Regions from separate parts of the Bradyrhizobium sp. USDA 3262 genome, predicted to be linked through region 1. Evidence: predicted binding sites of a transcription regulator. Region 1 holds the regulator's gene; the other holds the start of a gene.
The links. The regulator LexA, encoded in region 1, represses DNA repair genes until DNA is damaged. The targets are predictions, from matches to a motif close to TGTTCNNNNTGTGTTCNG.
Positions count from the first base shown of each region.

Region 1 (8,001 bases):
TCAGCGCGTAGCCGATGCTGCCGGTGGCCGCGAAGGCGGCTGATGTGATGAACGGCACCAATCCGCCGCCCCAACCATTGCCGATATGATACGGCACCGAGACCGAGGTGTACCTGATCCTGGCCGGGAAAAACTCCGCCAGAAACGCGCCGACCGGCCCGTACACCATCCCGACGTAGCAGACGAGGATGAAGATGATGAAGACGGCGACCGGATAGTTGATGTGTCCCGGCTGCGTGACCGTGCCGAGCCACAGATACAGCGGATAGTAGGTGATCGCGGCAAGCAGCATGCCTCCGAGGATCACGGATTTGCGGCCGATCTGATCCGACAGCCAACCGAAGAAGATCAGGCTCGGCGTTGCGATCAACAGTGCGGTTCCCACGATGTAGGCCGAGGTAACCGCATCGACCTTGGAGACCTGCTGCAGGAAGTACAGTGCCCAGAATTGACCACTGTACCAGACCACGCCCTGTCCAATCAGGACGACGATCGCGATCAAGATGTACTTGATGTTGGAGCTGAGGAAAGCTTCCCGCCAGGGATTCCTGGTCATCTGTCCGCGTGCCTTGATCTCCTGGAAAATCGGCGTCTCCTGGAGCTGGAGGCGGATGTAGATGGCGATGGCCACCAGCAGGAACGAAACCAGGAACGGTACGCGCCACGCCCATTCGTCAAAGGCCTGATTGCCGGCCCAGGTTCGGGTCAGAACGATCACGGCCAGCGACACCACGATTCCGAGCGTTGGCGAGGTTTGTAGCCAGCCCGTGTAGTAGCCGCGGTGGTCATCCGGAACATGCTCGGCGACGTAGGTGATGGCGCCGCCATATTCGCCGCCCAGGCAGAGACCCTGGATCATCCGCAAGCCGAACAGAACGAATGCGGCCGTCAGGCCGATCGATTCATAGGTTGGGATGAGTCCGATCGCGCCCGTTCCCAGGCCCATTCCGCTCAAGGTAACAAGGAATGTATATTTGCGGCCGACCCGATCGCCCATCCATCCGAACAGGAAGGCCCCCAGCGGGCGGATCAGGAATCCCGCAGTGAACAGCGCGATCGTGCTCAGCAGGGCTGCGACGGGGTGGGATTGCTCAAAGAACTTGACCGACAGAACCGCGGCCAGACTGCCAAAAATATAAAAGTCGTACCATTCAATGATGTTTCCCACTGATGCAGCAACAATCACGCGACGAAAATCACTCGGTACTTGAATTGCCATGTGCTGCTCCTCTCAAATGCAAACGCTACGCCTCGCGTTTTTCAGCGATCTGTCCGCTCGCGGAGTGCGCATGGTGCACGGCGTTACAGGCGAGATTTTGCGAGTTCGTCCGCAACGCCTGATCTCAGGGGAGTTGTGGCCACCTGAGAGGAGCTCCAGCGGCCTTCAAGTGCCGCGAGCCGTCACTGCCTCATCCCTGTCTCTTTGGGAGTGGAGGCATCAGGACAGTCTAATCCCAACGGGATCGGTATCTTATGAGACTTTCGGCTCGATCGATTTGACGCAGGCGGCAGCTGTGGCCCGGCGCCAGGTCGGCAAGGCGCAGGACGATCCAGGTACCCGGGCGTTGCCGGTCCGTATTCTGCATCCGTTCCGCTAGTCGGGTGACGGGGCCATCCGCTAGCCTGCCGCCCGGCAGGGATCGCAAGCGGAATGGCGGAGCAGGGCACGACGCCGGGCGGCAAACGCGGCTACGCGGGGACGTGGCCGCCGCGCGCGGCCGCGCCGGTCGGCGGCTATCTCCCGGCGCGCGTCGGCATCTGGAAGCCTTTCGTCGAGACATTGCGGCAATGGGCGCGCGCTGAAGCGGGGGCGGGCCGGTTGTTGCCCTGGATGCCGGTGGCGTTCGGCACCGGCATCGCCTTCTATTTCGCGGCCGAGCACGAGCCGGTGCTGTCGGTTGGGCCACCGTCGCAATCCTGCTCTGCCTGCTGGCGCTGCTGCTGCGGCGGCGCAGCGTGTTTCCCGTCATCGCGATGCTGGCCGCGGTGGCCGCGGGCTTTGCGACGGCGACCTGGAAGACGGCGCGCGTTGCCCACACGGTGCTGGCGCGGCCGATGTTTTCGGTGGCGTTGACCGGCTTCGTCGAGACGCGCGACATCCGCGAGAAGACCGATCGTTTCGTGCTGCGCGTGGTTTCGATGGAGAGCCCACGCGACATGACGAAGCTCGATCGTGTCCGGCTCTCGGTGAAGAAGGGCACCGCGCCCGATGTCGGCAGCTTCGTTGAGTTGAAGGCGCGACTGTTGCCGCCGCTCGGGCCGCAGCGCCCGGGCTCCTATGATTTCGGACGAGACCTGTATTTCCAGGGCATCGGCGCCTCCGGCTTCGTGATGGGCGCGGTCAAGACCAGGGAGCCGGCTGCGACCGGCGGCTTTGCGCTGCGCTACGCCGCCTTCATGCAAGGCCTGCGCGACGCCATCGACGCGCGTATTCGCACCACGCTCGACGGCGACCAGCGCGCGATCGCAACCGCGCTGCTCACCGGCCGGCGCGACGCGATCTCGACGCCGGTCAACGATGCGATGTTCATCTCGGGGCTCGGCCATGTGCTGTCGATCTCCGGCTACCATATGGCCGTGGTCGCCGGCGTCGTGTTCTTCGCGGTGCGCGCGCTGCTCGCGCTGTTTCCGGCGCTGACGGCGGGGCATCCGATCAAGAAATGGGCCGCGGCGGCGGCGCTGGTCGCCGCGGCGTTCTATCTGTTGCTGTCGGGCGCGGAGGTCGCGACGCAACGGTCGTTCTTCATGACCGCCGTGGTGTTGCTCGCCGTGATCGTCGACCGCCGCGCGATCACCTTCCGGACGCTGGCGGTGGCGGCGCTGATCGTGCTCGCGATCGCGCCGGAGGCGCTGGTGCATCCCAGTTTCCAGATGTCGTTCGCGGCGACGCTCGGGCTGGTGGCGCTGGTGCAGATCGGGCTGCCGAACCTATTCGCGTCGCCCGACCATTCGGCGACCGCACGGGTTGCGCTGTGGGGCGGCCGCGAGCTCACGATGCTGATGCTGGCCTCGCTGGTCGCAGGGCTTGCGACGACGCCCTACGCCGCCTTCCATTTCCACCGCGTGACGCCCTACGGGCTGCTCGCGAACCTCGCGGCGATGCCTGTCGTGTCAGCGGTCGTGATGCCGGCCGGCCTGCTGGGGCTCCTCGCCATGCCGTTCGGCTTCGACGGCGTGTTCTGGGCGATCATGGGCCTTGGCATCGACTGGATGATCCTGGTGACGCAATGGGTCGCCGCACTCCCGGGCGCGGTCGGCCGCATGGCGGCGTTCGGGATCGGGCCGCTGATCGCAGCGAGCGCCGGCATCATCCTGCTCGGGCTGCTGCGCACGCCGCTGCGCTGGTCTGGCGCCGTGCTGCTCGTGATGGCGTCGGTTTGGGCGCTCAGAGTGCCGCAGCCGGACGTGCTGGTCTCCGGCGACGGCCGCAACGTCGCGGTGCGCGGCGGTGACGGGCGGCTGCATTTGATGCACAGCGCCAAGGATGCGTTCCTGGTCAAGGAGTGGCTGGCGGCGGACGCCGACGCGCGGACCGCCACCGATGCGTCGCTCGGCGAGGGCGTCTCCTGCGATGCCGGCGGCTGCGTGGCCCAGGGACCTGGCGGCGCCTTCGTCGCGCTCGCGATCCGGCCGGAGGCGCTGGCGGACGACTGCGAGCGCGCAGGCCTGATCGTGACGGCGCGGCCGGCGCCGCAGGGCTGCGCGGCATCGGTGATCGATGCCGAGCGGCTGCGCCGCCACGGCGCGCTGGTGCTGCGACGGATCAGGGACGGCTATGCCGTCGATGCGGTGAAGCCCGGCGGGATCGACCGGCCATGGTCGCCGGCGGTTCCGGGCGACGGCGAGAGCGAGACCACGCTGCGCGCGCCCGGCGCCGCGCCGCGGCCTGCCGTGGACGCGACGCCGGCCGAGACCGATCTGCAGGGCGATGATTAGCGGTGGTCCGGTGAGGGGCCGCTCGGCAGCTCGAACAGGCCGAGATGGTATTCGTCGGAATCGGGGCCGGCGTCGGGCTTCTTGACGAGGGTGAAGGAAGCCTCGGGAAATTGCTCCCAGACTTTCAGGTCGTCGGCCGTCACCGTCAGCCAACCGAACCGGAACATGTAGCGGCCCGGTTCCGTGACGCGTCCAGCCTTTTGCCATGTGACCTTATCGACCACCGCGCACGTCCTCCGTGCCCGATGATGCGCCAAGGCGCCGGCCGACGCAAATCTCCCCATGCGCCCCGGAAGCGGAAGTCCGGGGTCGCCCGAAATTGCTTAGGTCATTCGCCGCCGAACAGCTCATTCCGCGGCGACGATGCGCTCAACCCAAAAACAGCGTTGCGAATGCGGAGGGCCGCCGCTCCACAACCTTCGGCTTCTGCTCGACCGGCGGATGCAGCGCCGGCAATTGCAGCACGCTGACGCGCTGTCCCTCGACCAGCTGGGTCACCAGGACATGGCTGCCGTCGGGGAATTCGACCGCGTCATGATGCCGATCGGGCACGTCGGGCTCGACTTCGTTGAACACGCCGACGCGATAGTTCAGCGTCTTGGTCCAGATCCAGCGGCTGTCGTAGCGAACGTTCTCGGCGAAAGCGAGCTCGGTGCCCGGCAGCATGCAGACCGCGACAGTGGGATCGTTCTCCGAAGCAAAGCCGCGGGTCGACGTGCCGCGGAACGTCGTCGTGATCAGCGTCTCTCCGACAATGGCGGGGCGCGATGCCACGGCGTGCAGACTATAGTCACACATCGGATGGCTCCTCATTTCGAGGTAGCGACCCGTGCCTCTCCTTGAGGCATTAGGGCCTCTACCAGAGTGGACGATAGCGAACGAGCTTCTGCTCGTTTCTGGGCGATTGTACGACTGGTCCGAGACCGCCTCCGATCACAAACACGCGACGCTGCGCGAGAGGTATCGGAGCGCATCGGGCAGGCCGTACGCTACACTATCATGCAAGGAACGATCCGACGTGTTGCTCGTTCCCGGCCGCCGCAAGTATTTGCAATTCAGTATTTGCGATAAAGGCCGATCAGCTTGCCCTGGATGCGGACCCGGTTCGGCGGCAGGATGCGCACTTCATAGGCGGTGTTGGCCGGCTCGAGTGCGATCGATGCGCCGCGGCGGCGGAAGCGCTTCAGGGTGGCTTCCTCCTCGTCGATCAGCGCCACCACGATGTCGCCGGTATTGGCGACGTCGTTGCGCTGGATCAGCGCCATGTCGCCGTCGAGGATGCCGGCATCGACCATCGAGTCGCCGCGCACTTCGAGCGCATAGTGCTCGCCGGCGCCGAGCATGTCGGGCGGCACGCTGATGGTGTGGCTGCGGGTCTGCAGCGCCTCGATCGGCGTACCGGCGGCGATCCGGCCCATCACGGGGACCGCGACCGGACGGTTGCCGTCGTCCTCGGCGATCGGCGGCGTGCTGGCGCGCCGGCCGAGGGTGCCTTCGATGACGCTGGGCGTGAAGCCGCGGCGGCCGTTGCCCCCGCCGGCCGAGAGTTCGGGCAGCTTGATGACCTCGATGGCGCGGGCGCGGTTCGGCAGGCGGCGGATGAAGCCGCGCTCCTCCAGCGCAGTGATCAGGCGGTGGATACCGGACTTCGAGCGCAGGTCGAGCGCATCCTTCATCTCGTCGAAGGAGGGCGGTACGCCGGCCTCTTTCAGACGTTCATTGATGAAACGCAGAAGTTCGTACTGTTTGCGCGTGAGCATCTCGAGTATCCCCCGGTTGATAGCGTCGTTCGATTCCGAGACTCTTCTGGTGGGGCCTGCAGGCGGGGCCTGACCTCAGGAGCATGTGCTCGTTGCACCTGCTTCCACCCGGCTTCCCGATTGTAGACACCAGTACTCGAAACAAATCATGAACGGACACTATATGTTCGATATGTGTTCCGCAACCACTTAATTTCCGGTGAACGGATCAGGCAACGCACAAGCGGCGGGGCGCAAAAACCCTATTCGGGCAGTGTCAGGATCTCGCATTCGCTGCCTTTGACGGCCGCAGCCGCGAACGGCGGACGCACGAGAAGTGCCCGTGCCGCAGCGAGATTCCCGAGCAGCGACGAGTCCTGCTGCGTCACCGGCGTCGCGATCAGCGTGCCGTCCTCGCGCGCTTCGAGCCGTGCACGCAGATAGTCCTCGCGCTGGTCGTTGGCGGCGAGGTCGCGGCCGAGCAGGGCGCTCGTGCGGCGATGATGGATCACTTCCCGGCCGCTCAGCGCCCGAATCAACGGCACCAGGAACAGGAAGGCGCAGACATAGGACGACACCGGATTGCCGGGCAGGCCGATCACCCGCATCGCATCGAGCCAGCCATGCATCATCGGCTTGCCGGGCCGCATCGCAATCCGCCAGAACGTCATGTCGACGCCCTCGGCTTCCAGCGACCGCTTGACGAGATCGTGGTCGCCGACCGAGGCGCCGCCTGTCGTGATGAGGACGTCGGCGCCGGCCTCGCGCGCCCGGCGAATGCCGGCCGTGGTCGCCTCCACCGTGTCGGCGGCAACGCCGAGGTCGACGGTCTCGGCGCCCTCGGCGCGCGCCAGCGCCCGCAGCGCGTAGCCGTTGGAATAGACGATCTGGCCGGGGCCGGGCCGCGAGCCCGGCATCACCAGCTCGTCGCCGGTCGCCAGCACCGCGACCTTCGGGCGGCGGCGCACCGCAAGTTCCGGATAGTTCATGGCGGCCGCCAGCGACAGCGCGCGGTCGGACAGGCGGCTGCCGCCGCTGAGCAGCACCTCGCCCGCGCGGAAGTCGACCCCGGCCGGGCGGATGTGCCGTCCGACGCTGGCGGCCTCCGTGATCGTGATGTGGTCGCCGTCGACGGTGGTGTCTTCCTGGATGATCACCGCGTCGGCGCCATTGGGGATCACGCCGCCGGTGAAGATCCGCACCGCCTCGCCGGCGCCGACCGTCCGCTCGAACGGCCGGCCGGCGGCGACTTCGCCGATCACCTTGAGCCGGGCCTTTAGATCAGCCGCATCGGCGGCGCGCACCGCATAGCCGTCCATCGCCGACATCGGCTGCGGCGGCTGGGTGCGCAGCGCGGCGAGGTCGTGCGCCAGGGTGCGGTGGTAGGCGGCATCGAGCGCGATCATCTCCTCCGGCAGCGGTTCGGCGCCGGCGAGGACGGCGGACAGGGCATCGGCAACCGGCATCAGGGCCACGCTCAGAGCTCCTCAATTCCTCATGTTCAAATACCAAGTGCGGTCAAAGCCCTTGCCACGTCATCCGTCGACGTCACGTGGATAGCATGAAGGCCGCGCGCCCGCGCACCTTCGATATTGGCGGCCAGGTCGTCGAAAAACAGGATCCGCGACGCCGGCACGCCGATGGCTTTTACCACATGATCGTAGGCCTCGGCGTCGGGTTTGCGGAAGCCGATGCTCGAGGACAGGAAGACGTTGCGGAAATGGCTGAGCAGCTCGGCATGGGTGACCGAGAAATGCGCGACATGGGCCGGATTGGTGTTGGAGAAGGCGTAGAGCGGCATCCGCTCGGCGGCCGCCGCGAGCAGCGGGGCGATGCCCGGCATCTCGCCGGTGAAGATCGCGTTCCAGCCTTCGAGGAACTGGGCGTCCGTGATGTCGATGCCGAGCGTCAGGCGCAGGCTTTCGAAGAACGCCGCGTCGTCGATCCGACCGATCTCGTGATGCTTGAAACTGTCGTCGACGACAAAGCGGGTGGCGAGCTCGGCGGGCGCACAGCCGGCATGCTGCGCCCAGTGCGCCATCACCTTCTCAAAGTTGATGTCGAGCACGACGCGGCCGATATCGAACAGCAGCACGTCGACGGAGTTGGGAGAGAATTGCGAGGTCATTGCATGAAACCGTGTACGAGAATTGCGGACAGGCGGCAATGTCCTCGATTTCAGTGACGGGTGTGTGGATTGTACGTGGCGTTGCATTCATCGCGAGACTGTGCCCGCGCGCACCACCGTCGTCCCGGCGAAGGCCGGGACCCATACGCCGCAGCGGGTGTTGAGAACGGGACGCGTGTCGTCCCAGCATCGTTCAAC
Region 1 is NZ_JBSSCT010000001.1:5,788,350-5,796,350, reverse strand. It holds gene ACVWYP_RS27140 (MFS transporter) at 1-1,219, opposite strand, end outside; partial or broken gene ACVWYP_RS27135 (ComEC/Rec2 family competence protein) at 1,652-3,936, shown strand; gene ACVWYP_RS27130 (hypothetical protein) at 3,933-4,160, opposite strand; gene ACVWYP_RS27125 (hypothetical protein) at 4,306-4,734, opposite strand; gene lexA (transcriptional repressor LexA) at 4,992-5,696, opposite strand; gene ACVWYP_RS27115 (molybdopterin molybdotransferase MoeA) at 5,939-7,150, opposite strand; gene ACVWYP_RS27110 (HAD family hydrolase) at 7,177-7,803, opposite strand.

Region 2 (8,001 bases), 310 kb from region 1:
TGGTCCGCCGATCGCGACATCTTGCAAACAGCGTCATTCAGAATTGCCACATAGGTCATGGCGTTCGACACGTCGCTAATCAGGGGCACGTCCGCATGCGCTACGAATACGGGACCGTGGGGCAACTATGAGAGATCGCGAATACATTCCTCGAACGCATCCCAAGTGTTGCCAAAGTAATCGGGGAGTCGGAGCTGCGCTGCGAGCGTTGCCAAGAGCGCTGCTTTGCTTGTCACGTTTTCGGGAATGTCTGCGCGCGCCGCAGCGGTGTGCGGAGCGCTGTCATCTCCGAACGCGAAGCTTGTTTGCAGCCCGCTCACCCTGCCAATGTCACTCCGCCGCCTCGCTCGCTGAGCTCTTCCTCGGCTTGCTGTTCGCCTTCTTCAGCACCGGCGCCAAAAATTTGCCGGTGTAGCTGCGCGGCGCCTTGACGATGTCCTCCGGCGGGCCCCAGGCGACGATCTCGCCGCCGCCGTCGCCGCCTTCGGGGCCGAGGTCGATCACCCAGTCGGCGGTCTTGATGACCTCGAGATTGTGCTCGATCACGACGACCGTGTTGCCCTGGGCGACGAGCTCGTGCAGCACCTCGAGCAGTTTTGCGACGTCGTGGAAGTGCAGGCCGGTGGTCGGCTCGTCCAGGATGTAGAGCGTGCGGCCGGTGGCGCGCTTTGACAGCTCCTTCGCCAGCTTGACGCGCTGGGCTTCGCCGCCCGACAGCGTCGTCGCCTGCTGGCCGACATGGATATAGTCGAGGCCGACGCGGTGCAGGGTCTGGAAGGTTTCGCGCACGCGCGGCACCGCCTTGAAGAACTCGGCGGCTTCCTCGACGGTCATGTCGAGCACGTCGGCGATGCTCTTACCCTTGAACAGCACCTCCAGCGTCTCGCGGTTGTAGCGCTTGCCCTTGCAGGTGTCGCAGGTGACGTAGACGTCGGGCAGGAAGTGCATCTCGATCTTGATGACGCCGTCGCCCTGGCAGGCTTCGCAGCGGCCGCCCTTGACGTTGAAGGAGAAGCGCCCGGGCTCGTAGCCGCGCGCTTTCGCTTCGGGCAGACCGGCGAACCATTCGCGGATCGGCGTGAAGGCGCCGGTATAGGTCGCGGGGTTGGAGCGCGGCGTGCGGCCGATCGGCGACTGGTCGATGTCGATGATCTTGTCGATGTGCTCAAGGCCCTCGATGCGGTCGTGCGGCGCCGCGCCCTCGCTGGCATTGTTCAGTTTGCGGGCGATGGCGCGGTACAGCGTGTCGATCAGCAGCGTCGACTTGCCGCCGCCGGACACGCCGGTGACGCAGGTGAACAGGCCGAGCGGAATCTCGGCGGAGACGTTCTTGAGGTTATTGCCGCGGGCGTTGACGACCTTGATGGTGCGCCGGTGGTTCGGTGGCCGCCGGTCGGGCACGGGAACCGAAAGCTCGCCGGTGAGATACTTGCCGGTCAGCGATTTCGGGTTGCGCATGATCTGGTCGGGCGTGCCCTCGGCGACGATGTGGCCGCCATGCATGCCGGCGCCGGGCCCGATATCGAGCACGTAATCGGCGAGGCGGATGGCGTCCTCGTCATGCTCGACCACGACCACGGTGTTGCCGAGGTCGCGCAGCCGCTTCAGGGTGTCGAGCAGGCGGGCGTTGTCGCGCTGGTGCAGGCCGATCGACGGCTCGTCCAGCACGTAGAGCACGCCGGTGAGGCCCGAGCCGATCTGCGAGGCGAGGCGGATGCGCTGGCTCTCGCCGCCCGACAGCGTGCCGGACGAGCGCGACAGCGTCAGGTAGTTCAGGCCGACGTCGAGCAGGAAGGTCAGGCGCTCGCGGATCTCTTTCAGGATGCGTGTCGCGATCTCGTTCTGCTGCGCGTTCAGCGCCTCCGGCACCGTCTCGAACCATTCGCCGGCGCGCTTCACCGAGAGCTCCGAGATCTCGCCGATGTGCTTGCCGCCGATCTTGACGCACAGCGCCTCCGGCTTCAGCCGGTGGCCGTTGCAGCCGGCGCAGGGCACGTCGGAGAAATACTTGCCGAGCTCCTCGCGCGCCCACTCGCTCTCGGTCTCGCGGTAGCGGCGGTTGATGTTGGTGATGACGCCCTCGAACGGCTTCTTGGTGTCGTAGGAGCGGACGCCGTCCTCATAGGAGAACTTGATCTCGTCGTCGCCGGAGCCGTGCAGCAGCGCGTTCTGGACCTTCTTGGTGAGGTCCTTCCACTTGGTGTCGAGCGTGAACTTGTAGTGCTTGCCGAGCGCGGTCAGGGTCTGGATGTAATAGGGCGAGGACGATTTCGCCCAGGGCGCGATCGCGCCCTTGCGCAAGGTCAGCTCCTTGTCGGGGATGACCAGATCCTCGTCGATATGCTGCTCGACGCCGAGGCCGCCGCAGGCCGGGCAGGCGCCATAGGGGTTGTTGAACGAGAACAGGCGCGGCTCGATCTCGGGGATCGTGAAGCCGGAGACCGGACAGGCGAATTTTTCCGAGAACAGGATGCGCTCGGGCCCGCTCTTGTCGTGGATCTTCGCGGTCTTCTTCTTGTCCTCTTTCTTGTCGTCCTGGGCGGCCGCCGCCGGCGCATCGGCGTATTCGATCACGGCGAGGCCCTCGGCGAGCTTCAGCGCGGTCTCAAAGCTTTCCGCGAGGCGCTGGGCGAGGTCGGGACGCACCACGATGCGGTCGACCACGACGTCGATGTCGTGCGGGAATTTCTTGTCGAGCGCGGGCGCCTCGGACAGTTCGTAGAAGGTGCCGTCGATCTTGACGCGCTGAAAGCCCTTCTTGAGGTACTCGGCGAGCTCCTTCTTGTACTCGCCCTTGCGGCCGCGCACGACCGGCGCCAGCAGGTAGAGGCGGGTGCCTTCCGGCAGCGCGAGCACGCGGTCGACCATCTGCGAGACGATCTGGCTCTCGATCGGCAGGCCGGTGGCCGGCGAATAGGGCACGCCGACGCGCGCCCAGAGCAGGCGCATGTAGTCGTAGATCTCGGTGACGGTGCCGACGGTGGAGCGCGGGTTCTTCGACGTGGTCTTCTGCTCGATCGAGATCGCCGGCGACAGGCCGTCGATCTGGTCGACATCCGGCTTCTGCATCATCTCGAGGAACTGGCGCGCATAGGCCGACAGCGATTCGACGTAGCGGCGCTGGCCCTCGGCATAGATGGTGTCGAACGCGAGCGACGACTTGCCGGAGCCGGACAGGCCGGTGAACACCACGAGCTTGTCGCGGGGAATCTCGACGTCGATGTTCTTCAGATTGTGTTCGCGCGCGCCACGGATCGTGATGGCACGCGATGAGGAGCCGGCGTTCTGTTGGCGCTTCGCCTTGAGCACTTCATCCATAGCGACAGTTCCGGGCGCATGCTTGGGCGCCTTTTGGGCGCGCATCGCCGGTGATGCCGGGACCTTGCGCCGATGGGGTGTGAAGACTGGAACGTAGGAAGAACGGCCGACAATTTCCAGTGCTGAGTCGCGTCCATCAACGGATAGTTTGCCTGATGGCAGCAGCCGTCAGCAGCGCCGGTTCCGCGAGAGCCTTTCCCGTTCCGACGGAATCGGAACGGGGGACTCCAGATTCCTGCTTTGACGCGTTTTCTTTGCGCGAGCCGGAATCCGCTTCGCTTAAAAACGCTCCTACGCAAAAAGGCCGGCGCGAGGCCGGCCTTTCCGTGCGATCTGATCGCAGATCGATCTTAGTACTTGGCGACGATCGGGCCGCCGAAGTGATAGTTCACGCCGAACTGGGCGCTGTGCAGCTCGAGCGTACCGGACGGCACGCCGAAATAGTTCTCGCTGTCGAGGCTGCGATACAGGTATTCGCCCTTGATCGACCACTGCGGGGCGATGAACGCCTCGACGCCGGCGCCGACGGTCCAGCCGGAGTGGAAGTTGCTCTGCGAGGCGGTCACGCCGAGCGCGGTGACGCTGACCTCGTTGTTGGCCCAGGCGTAGCCGCCGGTGCCATAGAACAGCACCTTGTCGACGGCGAAGCCGAGGCGGCCGCGCACGGTGCCGAGCGAGTCGATCTTGCTCCGGGCGGTGACGCCGAGGGCGGAGACCGAAGCGTCGATGTCAGCGCCTGCAGCGTCGACCTCGAGGCCGTACACGATGTTGCCGGCCTGCCAGTTGTAGCCGATGGTACCGCCGCCGAAGCCGCCTTCCATGCTCGGGGTGCCGGAGTTCTCGCTGGCGTAGCCGCCGAAGCCGCCGACGTAGAAGCCGGTCCAGTTGTAGATCGCGGCCGGCGGCGGAGCCTTCACGTAGGGGGCGCGAGCCGCCATGTCGGCGGCCATCGCAGGTGCAAAAGCGCTCAGTGCAAACAAGCCGGCCGATGCCAGCAAAACATTCCTGATTTTCAAAGTCCGAGTCCCGTTTTTCTTGCCCATTTTCTTGTTGTCCCTTCAAAGATTTTGAAGAGAGCGTCACAGCAGTGTCGCGTGACGTGCCGGTGCTTCTACAGAGAAATGCCGGAACGTGTGTATCCGCGAAACCACAACGCACCGAAAACGGCCGCGGTGAGGCGCACGCGCACACGCAACGAAAAGCCGGCGCACAAACAAAAAGGCCGGCACGAGGCCGGCCTTTTGTCTGGATCAATCTGCTTCGCGCGTTCAGTAGCGCGCGACGACCGGGCCACCCCACTTGTAGTTCACGCGGACGGTGACGAGGTCGACGTCCTGACGATCACGGATGGTGCTGTTCAGCGTGCCGTTGGGGGCGATCAGGTTGTAGGTCTTGTCCTGCATGAACAGGTGGTCGTATTCGATGCCTGCGGTCCAGTTCGGCGCGAAGCCGACTTCGATGCCGGCGCCGACGGTGCCGCCCCAGCGGGTGTCGCTTGCGCTGCCGACCAGCACGCCGGTCGGGGTGAAGTAGGTGTTGAAGCGGTTGTCGGTCAGCGCCGCACCGCCCTTGGCGTAGAGCAGCACGTTGTTGACGGCATAACCGATCTGGCCGGTGAACAGGCCGAACGCGTCGATCTTGGACTGGTTGGTGAACAGGCCCGGGAAGATCGCGCTGCCGTTGCTGCCCTTCAGGTCAGCCCAGTCGCCCTGCGCTTCAAGGCCGAACACCCAGGCGCCGGCCTGCCAGCGATAGCCGATCTGGCCACCAGCGACGCCGCCGGTTGCGTCATGGCAACCGTCCGAGGCGAGGAAGATGCCGGCCGGGAGCTGGTCCCAGCAATTGTGGCTCGAGCCCCAGCCGCCGTTGGCGCCGATGTAGAAACCGGTCCAGTCATAGATCGGGGCAATCACGGGCGGCGGCGCCTTGGTGTAGGGGCGCGCAGCGAGGTCGGCGGCCGCGGCAGGCGCAGCAAACGCAATCAGAGCAACCGTACCGAGCAAAAACTTCTTCATTATCAATCCCCCAGCTCCCCGATCGGCTTCCAAACGGTCCCGAAGCACGATCCCAGACGCGAGCGCCCGCGCCATGATTGGTAGCTATACGCTGATTCAACCGCAAACGCCGTCTCCCAAATGCAACACTCGCGGAAGAAGTAACGATGAGGCAAGGCACTGATTTGCTTGCTATTTTTATAGATCTCGCTGCCAGGCGTCGGCCGGTGCCGATGTCGATTGCCGCTCCGTCAGCACTGGCCGCTTCTACGGCTGGTTGTGGCGAACAAAACTGGAACAATTCCGGATGCGATGCTATATCTCGAATATCGTGGATAACCGGCGCGACGGCAAAGGCGGCGAGCCGGCACCGGCGTATAGGGTCATCCACGACGCCTGCGACGTAAGTGGCGAAGGTTGAGAGTGGCGGCCGATGTCCGGACGCCCGGTTTTGAGTGGAGATGATGCGATGGCAGGAAGCGTGAACAAGGTGATCCTGGTGGGCAACCTCGGCAAGGATCCGGAAATCCGGCGGACGCAGGACGGCCGTCCGATCGCAAACCTTTCCATCGCCACCTCGGAAACCTGGCGCGACAAGGGCACCGGCGAGCGCAAGGAAAAGACCGAGTGGCACCGCGTCGTGATCTTCAACGAGGGCCTCTGCAAGGTCGCCGAGCAGTATCTGAAGAAGGGCGCCAAGGTGTACATCGAGGGTCAGCTGCAGACCCGCAAATGGACCGACCAGAGCGGCGTCGAGAAGTACTCGACCGAGGTCGTGCTGCAGGGCTTCAACTCCAACCTCACCATGCTCGACGGGCGCGGCGGTGGAGGCGGCAGCTTCTCCGATGATAGCGGCAGCGATTTCGGCTCGTCCGGACCGGTCAGCTCGGCGCCGCGCCGCGCCGTCGCCGCGGGCGGCGGCAGCCGCAACAGCGACATGGACGACGACATCCCGTTCTGAGGAGCGGTCGCGCTTCTATCGATGCCGTCAGGCGCCGTTCCGTGAAGATCATTTTCCGGAACGGTCGCTGCGATCCGGAGCGGCAATCTCCTCGTGTGGATTATGAGGATAACCCCGTAACCATCTGCTAGAACGGCGGTGGTTCACGTGCGGTGATGCGGGTTCCCTGAACTTTGACACAGGTCGATGTAAATGTTATTTACATTGATCTGCGGCATTTGATGTCTGGCCGCGAGCTTCACTCGAGGGCCGTCATCATGAGCCTCGCGCCATTGCTCGACGCAGCGCCTGCGATCCCGCTTCACGCCTTTGCCGCGATGGCCGCCTTCGTGCTCGGCTCCGTTCAGCTCGCCGCCCCCAAGGGCACGCTGCCGCACCGGACCCTGGGCTGGATCTGGGTGATCCTGATGTTGGTGGTCGCCGGAAGCTCGTTCTGGATCCATCAGATCCAGCTGGTCGGTCCCTGGAGCCCGATCCACCTGCTGTCGATCTTCTCGCTGGCGATGCTGGTGCTCGGCGTAACGGCCGCTCGGAGCCACAATGTCCGCCGCCACAGGTTCACGATGATCGGCATCTTCTTCGGCGCACTGCTCATCGCCGGACTGTTCACCTTCATGCCCGGGCGGATCATGCATGCGGTGGTTTTCGGCCACTGACGGGAGAGGCGAGTAGCGAATGGCGAGTGGCGAACAGGGATTTTTCCATTCGCTATTCGCCATTCGCTACGCGCTTCCCGACCAAGCAGCCGGAACCTCGGCGCTCCACCCGTAAGTGCATGAAAAAACGAAGGGAAAAACGGCTTGCCGGAGCCGCGCAAGGGTGGTTATCAGGCCTTCGATGGTCTATATGATTCCCCAGTAGAACTGACCGGATTTCCCCTTTGTCCGATAACGACGACCACAAGCCCGGCGAGCCGCCGGGACCCTCAGATATTCGTCCCGTTTCCATTCTCGACGAGATGAAGAAGTCCTACCTCGATTACGCGATGAGCGTGATCGTGTCGCGTGCGCTGCCCGATGCGCGCGACGGGCTCAAGCCGGTGCACCGGCGCATCCTCTATTCGATGCATGAGCAGGGACATACGCCGGACAAGAAATACGTGAAATCCGCCCGCGTCGTCGGCGACGTGATCGGTAAATATCACCCGCATGGCGACCAGTCGATTTACGACGCGATGGTCCGCATGGCGCAGGATTTCTCGCTGCGCGTGCCGCTGATCGACGGTCAGGGCAATTTCGGTTCGGTCGACGGCGATCCGCCGGCGGCCTATCGATATACCGAAGCGCGGCTGACCAAGGCGGCGCTGGCCGTGCTGGCCGACATCGACATGGAGACCGTCGATTTCCAGCCGAACTACGACAACTCCGAGAAAGAGCCGTCGGTTCTGCCGGCCCGGTTCCCGAACCTTCTGGTCAATGGCGCCGGCGGCATCGCCGTCGGCATGGCGACCAACATTCCGCCGCACAATCTCGGCGAGGTCGTCGACGCCTGCGTGGCGCTGATCGATAATCCGGCGCTCACGATCGACGAGCTGATCGACATCATTCCCGGACCGGACTTCCCGACCGGCGGCGTGATCCTCGGCCGTCAGGGCATCCGCAGCGCCTACCACCTCGGCCGCGGCTCGATCGTGATGCGCGGCAAGGTGACGATCGACACCATCCGCAAGGACCGTGAAGCGATCATCATCACCGAGATTCCCTATCAGGTGAACAAGGCGACGATGGT
Region 2 is NZ_JBSSCT010000001.1:5,481,617-5,489,617, forward strand. It holds gene ACVWYP_RS25635 (barstar family protein) at 126-320, opposite strand; gene uvrA (excinuclease ABC subunit UvrA) at 331-3,318, opposite strand; gene ACVWYP_RS25645 (outer membrane protein) at 3,669-4,328, opposite strand; gene ACVWYP_RS25650 (outer membrane protein) at 4,587-5,333, opposite strand; gene ACVWYP_RS25655 (single-stranded DNA-binding protein) at 5,782-6,273, shown strand; gene ACVWYP_RS25660 (DUF2306 domain-containing protein) at 6,531-6,929, shown strand; gene gyrA (DNA gyrase subunit A) at 7,154-8,001, shown strand, end outside.
Region 2: ACVWYP_RS25655 (single-stranded DNA-binding protein) is a predicted target of LexA. The motif match lies at 5,595-5,612, and genes of this name have one in related genera.